3 regions of the Streptomyces sp. NPDC002309 genome follow, and region 2 is predicted to be linked to each of the others. Evidence: riboswitches for the same ligand, from Rfam matches in the RefSeq annotation. Region 2 holds a riboswitch; each other region holds the start of a gene.
The links. A riboswitch is a leader RNA that binds a small molecule or an ion and turns the genes downstream of it on or off. The one in region 2 is predicted to bind cobalamin.
Positions count from the first base shown of each region.

Region 1: another riboswitch for cobalamin. It lies ahead of ACWCPM_RS23450 (ribonucleoside-diphosphate reductase subunit alpha); the one in region 2 lies ahead of ACWCPM_RS18865 (energy-coupling factor ABC transporter permease).
Region 3: another riboswitch for cobalamin. It lies ahead of metE (5-methyltetrahydropteroyltriglutamate--homocysteine S-methyltransferase); the one in region 2 lies ahead of ACWCPM_RS18865 (energy-coupling factor ABC transporter permease).

Region 1 is NZ_JBSFCI010000028.1:62,945-65,136, forward strand. Features, by position in the region: gene ACWCPM_RS23445 (GNAT family N-acetyltransferase) at 97-603, shown strand; cobalamin riboswitch at 620-796, shown strand; gene ACWCPM_RS23450 (ribonucleoside-diphosphate reductase subunit alpha) at 921-2,192, shown strand, end outside.
Region 2 is NZ_JBSFCI010000021.1:34,990-37,181, reverse strand. Features, by position in the region: gene ACWCPM_RS18870 (tetratricopeptide repeat protein) at 1-532, opposite strand, end outside; cobalamin riboswitch at 826-1,009, shown strand; gene ACWCPM_RS18865 (energy-coupling factor ABC transporter permease) at 1,044-1,751, shown strand; gene ACWCPM_RS18860 (energy-coupling factor ABC transporter substrate-binding protein) at 1,748-2,140, shown strand; gene cbiQ (cobalt ECF transporter T component CbiQ) at 2,146-2,192, shown strand, end outside.
Region 3 is NZ_JBSFCI010000027.1:109,373-111,564, reverse strand. Features, by position in the region: gene metE (5-methyltetrahydropteroyltriglutamate--homocysteine S-methyltransferase) at 1-1,295, opposite strand, end outside; cobalamin riboswitch at 1,466-1,687, opposite strand; gene ACWCPM_RS23105 (ATP-binding cassette domain-containing protein) at 1,843-2,192, shown strand, end outside.

The DNA of each region.
Region 1 (2,192 bases), on a different contig from region 2:
CACCCCGGCGACCCGCCACCGCACACACCGGGCCACCGAGGCCACAGCACCCCGGCGGCCCGCTGTCGTACTCACCGCCTGATGCACACTGCCCTCATGGACATCGTCATCCGCCCCGCGCACCCCGCCGAGTACACCGACCTCGGCGAGATCACCGCCCAGGCCTACCTCCAGGACGGCCTGCTCGACTTCGGCGAGAGCGACGAGTACCTCGGCACGCTCAGAGGCGTCGCGGCGCGCGCCGCCGTCGCGCAGGTGCTCGTGGCCGTCGAACAGCGACAGGTCCTGGGCGGAGTGACCTTCGTCCCGTCCGGCGGCCCGATGGCCGACATCGCCGCTCCCGGGGAGGCCGAGATCCGGATGCTCGCCGTCGCCCGCGAGGCCCGCGGCCGAGGCGTCGGCGAGGCGCTCGTGCGCGCCTGTCTCGATCGCGCCCGCGCCGTCGAGGGCTGCACCGGGGTCGTCCTGTCGACCCAGCGGACCATGCGCGCGGCCCACCGCGTCTACGAGCGGCTGGGCTTCACCCGCACCCCCGAGCGCGACTGGAACCCCGTCCCGCACCTCGACGACATCACGCTCCTCACCTACAAGTTGACGCTCTGAAGTCATCCGCGACACAACATATGGGGGCGCCTTCGGCACCCGGCACTAGATGTATGCTCATGCTCGTTGTCGACGCAGGGGAATCCGGTGCGAATCCGGAACTGTCCCGCAACGGTGTACTTGCGTGTATCTGCCCGGAATCGGGTGCGCACGCCTGTTCAGTCCGAGGACCTGCCGACAGCGCGCCCGGCCGTCCGGCCCGGGTGCCCTGACGTCCGGGTCTCGTGGAATGGGCCGGTGGACGCGACGCCCCGTGCGCTCGTGTGTTCCCCCCTGCCCTCCGCGAGGTCCCTGTGCCGAGCGAGGGAGAGCCCCACGTGACCATCGCGCCAGCCGAACCGGCCGCAGCGACAACGGTGGATGGGAAAGCCGACGGTCCCGGAACCGCGTTGCTGCGGACCCTGACCGAGCTGACCGCCGACCTCCCCGACGCCGACCCCGGCCGGGTCGCCGCCGCCGCGCTGCGCGGCCGCTCGGCCCGGGCGGACGAGAGCGAACTGCGTGAGCTGGCCACGGAGGCCGCCGCCGGCCTGATCTCCGAGGACCCCGCCTACTCCCGGCTCGCCGCGCGCCTGCTGACGGTCTCCATCGCCGCCGAGGCCGCCTCCCAGGGCGTCACGTCCTTCACGGAGTCCGTCGCCGTGGGCCACCGGGAAGGGCTCATCGCCGACCGCACGGCCGCGTTCGTGCGGCTGCACGCCGACGGACTGGACGCCCTGATCGACCGGGACGCCGACGACCGCTTCGGCTACTTCGGTCTGCGCACCCTGTACAGCCGCTACCTGCTGCGGCACCCGATCACCCGCAAGGTCGTCGAGACGCCCCAGCACTTCATGCTGCGTGTCGCCGCGGGTCTCGCCGAGGACGACACCCCGCGCGCGGTGAACGAAGTCGCCGCGCTCTACGGGCTCATGAGCCGCCTCGACTACCTCCCCTCCTCCCCCACCCTCTTCAACTCCGGCACCCGGCACCCCCAGATGTCGTCCTGCTACCTCCTCGACTCCCCCAAGGACGAGCTGGACTCCCTCTACGAGCGCTACCACCAGGTCGCCCGGCTGTCGAAGCACGCCGGCGGCATCGGCCTGTCGTACTCCCGGATCCGCTCGCGCGGTTCCCTGATCCGCGGCACCAACGGCCACTCCAACGGCATCGTCCCGTTCCTGAAGACCCTGGACGCCTCGGTGGCCGCCGTGAACCAGGGCGGCCGGCGCAAGGGCGCGGCCGCCGTCTACCTGGAGACCTGGCACTCCGACATCGAGGAGTTCCTGGAGCTGCGCGACAACACCGGTGAGGACGCCCGCCGTACGCACAACCTCAACCTGGCGCACTGGGTCCCGGACGAGTTCATGCGCCGGGTGAACGCGGACGCCCCGTGGTCGCTGTTCTCCCCCTCGGACGTGCCCGAGCTGGTGGACCTGTGGGGCGACGGGTTCGACGCCGCCTACCGCCGGGCCGAGGAGAAGGGCCTGGCGAAGAAGACCATGCCGGCCCGTGAGCTGTACGGCCGGATGATGCGCACCCTCGCGCAGACCGGCAACGGCTGGATGACCTTCAAGGACGCCGCCAACCGCACCGCCAACCAGACCGCC
Region 2 (2,192 bases):
CGAGGTCGCGGCAGTCCTCGGCCACCCGGTCGCCCCTGGCGCTGACCGGGGCGCCGGCCACGCGATGCCCGGCCCACACCTCGTCCTGGGCGCGGAACACCCCGGCGCAGTCGCCCTTGTCCCGGGCCTCGGTGACGTCCTGCCCGATGCGCAGGGCGTCGTGGCGCAGCAGCCCCACCGCCAGCAGCACCGGCACGGTGACGCAGAGCGCGATCAGGCGCTGCCGGCGGGAGGCGACGCGCGGGATGCCGCGGCTCGCCAGGAACCAGCCGTGGGCGACGACCGCGACCCACCAGGCCACCGCGGCGGCCTCGTACCCCCACGCGGCGGTCGAGGCGAGCAGGGAGCCGAGGACGACCGTGCCCAGGAGCGCGAGTACGGCGAGCCCGCGCCGTCCGAGGAGCCAGTAGCCGACGCCGAGCAGGGAGGCGTTGCCGAGGGCCGCGGCCAGCGGGTCGTGCTCCCGGGTGCGCGGCGGCCGGGGCGGCTCGGGCGGCGGGGCGAAGGGCATGGTGTAGGTCGGTTCGTCCATGGTGCTCTCCCCCTGGCGTGAACGGTCCTCGACACGGCCGTCGGTGCAGCGGGCAGCGCGCCCTCTGACCGGCGTGCGCCCCCTGTTGCCGTACGGTCTCTCTCAACTCACTTATGTGGCTTTGTCGTTGCTGTCCAGCGGTCCGGCACACCGTTGTATACGGGGCACTGTCGGGGAGGGGTCCCGGACGCGCCGCCGGCCAGGGGCGACGGCGGGCACGGCGCCCCGTCGCGCCGCGTGACCAGCGTCTTCGCGCCCCCCACGACACGCTTGTCACCACCCCTGGGGGCGCACTACTGTCACCACGCCTTGGTGAACGGGAAATCCGGTGCGAAACCGGTGCGGCCCTCGCCACTGTGATCGGGAAGTCCGGCTCCGGCCCTCAGGGGCAGCCACTGGGTCCTCGTGACCCGGGAAGGCGGAGCACGGGCGGTGTCACCCGTCAGCCAGGAGACCGGCCGAGGCAGTTCGAACACCATCCACGAGGTGCTGGAGAGGGTCTGCTGAAGCCATGCACATAGCCGAGGGTTTTCTTCCTCCGGCGCACGCGATCGCCTGGGGTGCCGCGTCCGCGCCGTTCGTCGTCCACGGAGTCCGCTCCCTCACCCGTGAGGTCAGGGAACATCCCGAGAGCACGCTGCTCCTCGGCGCCTCGGGCGCCTTCACCTTCGTCCTGTCGGCGCTGAAACTGCCGTCCGTGACCGGAAGTTGCTCACATCCCACCGGTACCGGACTGGGGGCCATCCTGTTCCGGCCGCCGGTCATGGCGGTGCTGGGCACCATCACCCTGCTGTTCCAGGCGCTGCTGCTCGCGCACGGCGGGCTGACCACGCTGGGCGCCAACGTCTTCTCGATGGCGATCGTCGGACCCTGGGCCGGCTACGGCGTCTACCGGCTGCTGCGGCGGTACGACGTGCCGCTGATGGTCGCCGTGTTCTTCGGGGCGTTCGTCGCCGACCTGTCCACGTACTGCGTCACCAGCGTCCAGCTGGCGCTCGCCTTCCCCGACCCGGGCAGCGGAATCCTGGGCGCGCTCGGCAAGTTCGGCTCCATCTTCGCGGTCACGCAGATCCCCCTCGCGGTGAGCGAGGGACTGCTCACGGTGCTGGTGATGCGGCTGCTCGTGCAGTCCAGCAAGGGTGAACTGACCCGGCTGGGCGTGCTGCTCACCAAGAAGGCGGGCAGCGAGAGGAACGACAGCGAGGCGGTGGCCCGATGAAACGCAACACGAGGATCAACCTCCTGCTGGTGCTCGCCGTCGCCGCGCTCGCGGTACTGCCGTTGCTGTTCGGGCTCGGGGACCACAAGGAGGAGCCGTTCACCGGCGCCGACGCCGAGGCGGAGACGGCGATCACCGAGCTGGCCCCGGACTACGAGCCCTGGTTCTCGCCGCTGTACGAGCCGCCGTCCGGTGAGATCGAGTCGGGGCTGTTCGCCCTCCAGGCCGCGGTCGGCGCGGGCGTGCTCGCGTACTACTTCGGGGTGCGCCGCGGCCGTCGTCAGGGTGAGGCCCGGACCATGGAGCAGCGGGGCGGCGGGCCCGGCCGGGCCGAGGAGCGGCGGGGCGGGGGGCTGGTGCCAGGACCCGGCGGAGCCGAAGGGGCCTGAGCCTCGTGCTGCCGATCGACGCGGCGGCGCACAGCAGTCGCTGGCGCCGCCG
Region 3 (2,192 bases), on a different contig from region 2:
TGGGCCGCGGCCCGCTCGGCGTACGGCTGGGAGCGGCGGGCGTCGGTGTGCGTGACGGCGGCGGCGCGGGCGCGGACGGCCGGGTCGTGGGTGATGGGCGAGCCCGCGCGGGAGGCGAGGTCGGCGCGGTTGGCGGCCAGTTCGGCGGTGATCGTGTCGGTGCCCTGGGCGAGGCCCTTGGCGAGCGTGACGATCTCGGCGGTCTTCTGCTTCGCGAACGCGAGCCAGCGCAGGATCTGCGGCTCGATGTCCCGCTCGGCCGCGGAGTCCAGCGGCACGTGCAGCAGGGAACAGGAGGCGGCGACGTCCACCCGGTCCGCCAGGCCCAGCAGGGTCCCGAGCGTGGACAGCGACCTCTGCAGGTCGTTGATCCAGATGTTGCGGCCGTCGACGACACCGGCGACCAGACGCTTGCCGGGCAGTCCGCCGACGGCGGCGAGCGCGTCCAGGTTGGCCGCGGCGGCCCCGGTGAAGTCCAGGGCGAGCCCCTCGACGGGCGCCTTGGCCAGCACCGGCAGCGCGTCGCCGAGCCGGTCGAAGTAGGAGGCGACGAGCAGCCTGGGCCGGTCGGTGAGGGCGCCGAGGTCGCGATAGGCGCGGGCGGCGGCGTTCAGTTCGGCCGGGGTGCGGTCCTGGACGAGGGCGGGCTCGTCCAGCTGGACCCACTCGGCGCCGGCCGCGCGCAGGTCGGCGAGGACCTCGGCGTACACGGGAAGCAGCCGGTCCAGGAGCGTGAGCGGTGCGAAGTCCGCCGGGACGCCGGGGGCGGGCTTGGCGAGCAGCAGGTAGGTGACGGGGCCGACCAGGACGGGACGGGCGGTGAGGCCCTCGGCGAGGGCTTCCTCCAGCTCGGCGACCTGCTTGGCGGGGTCCGCCGTGAAGACGGTGTCCGGGCCCAGTTCGGGCACCAGATAGTGGTAGTTGGTGTCGAACCACTTGGTCATCTCCAGCGGCGCCACGTCCTGGGTGCCGCGGGCCATGGCGAAGTACCCGTCCGTCGCGTCGGCGGCGACGGCCGCGCGGTGCCGTTCGGGGATCGCGCCGACCATGACGGTGGTGTCGAGGACGTGGTCGTAGGAGGAGAAGTCGCCGGTGGGCACCTCGTGGATGCCGGCGTCGGCGAGCTGCTGCCGGTTGCTCCGGCGGAGTTCGGCGGCGGTGGCGTGGAGGGCGTCGGCGGTGACGCGGCCCTTCCAGTAGCCCTCGACTGCCTTTTTCAGCTCCCGGTTCTGACCCTGGCGGGGGTAGCCGTACACGGTGGCCTGTGCCGCCGCGGCCGCGGACTTCGCTGTCACGGAGATCTCCTTCGCGAGATGAATCCCTGAGATCCCGGGGACGGGACGAGAGCGCGAAGGGTGTGGCGACCCGGACGGCAACGACCTCGTGCGGCAAAAGCACGGCGGTTCCGTCCGTTGTGTACGCCGACCCGCCCTCGAGGTCACCGGGATGTCCGCGCACGGAACGGTCCGCACACGGGCAGTCGGCAGGTCTTCGGACTCGCGGGCACGTCCTCCTCGCCGGAGGACACCTACTGGCCGTCGCTTCCCGGGCCCGGTACGTCGGACCCAGTGCGTATGACGGCGGTCGTTCCCGCTCACCGCTGCGGGGCAGTCCCGGATTCCCACCGGGTTCCCTCTTACGACACCCCGCCTGGCGGACGGGGCGAACCAGCTGCGCGACCACCCTACGCGCCGTCGCCGGGGAGCGGAGGCAAGGTCCGGCATGCGGATGGTGAACCCGGACACGACGTCGACCGCTCACACGCCGGTGGCGACGCGATCGGTGACGCCGGGAACCATCCGCACCCTCCTCCCGACTCGTGTGGAGGAGCGAGGAGGCGGCATGGAAGCACTGGACGTCGTGATGCGCGACGTCGACTGCAGGCACGGCCGTGTGGAGGCCGTCCGCGGTGTCGACCTCGACGTCGCGGCCGGCCGGCGGGTGGCGCTGACCGGTACCAACGGTTCGGGCAAGACCACGCTGCTGCGGGCCGTGCTCGGCCTGCACCGCCGGACGGGCGGCCGGATCCTGGTGGGCGGCCGGGACACCCGCGGCGCCACCGAGTGGGCGTGGCGGCGCCGGGTGTGCGCGTGGATACCCCAGAAGCCGGCGGTCGGCCGGTTCCCGCTGCCGGCGCGGGAGTTGCTGGCCGGCAGCGGTGCGCGGGCCGAGGCTGTCGAGGCGGCGGCGAA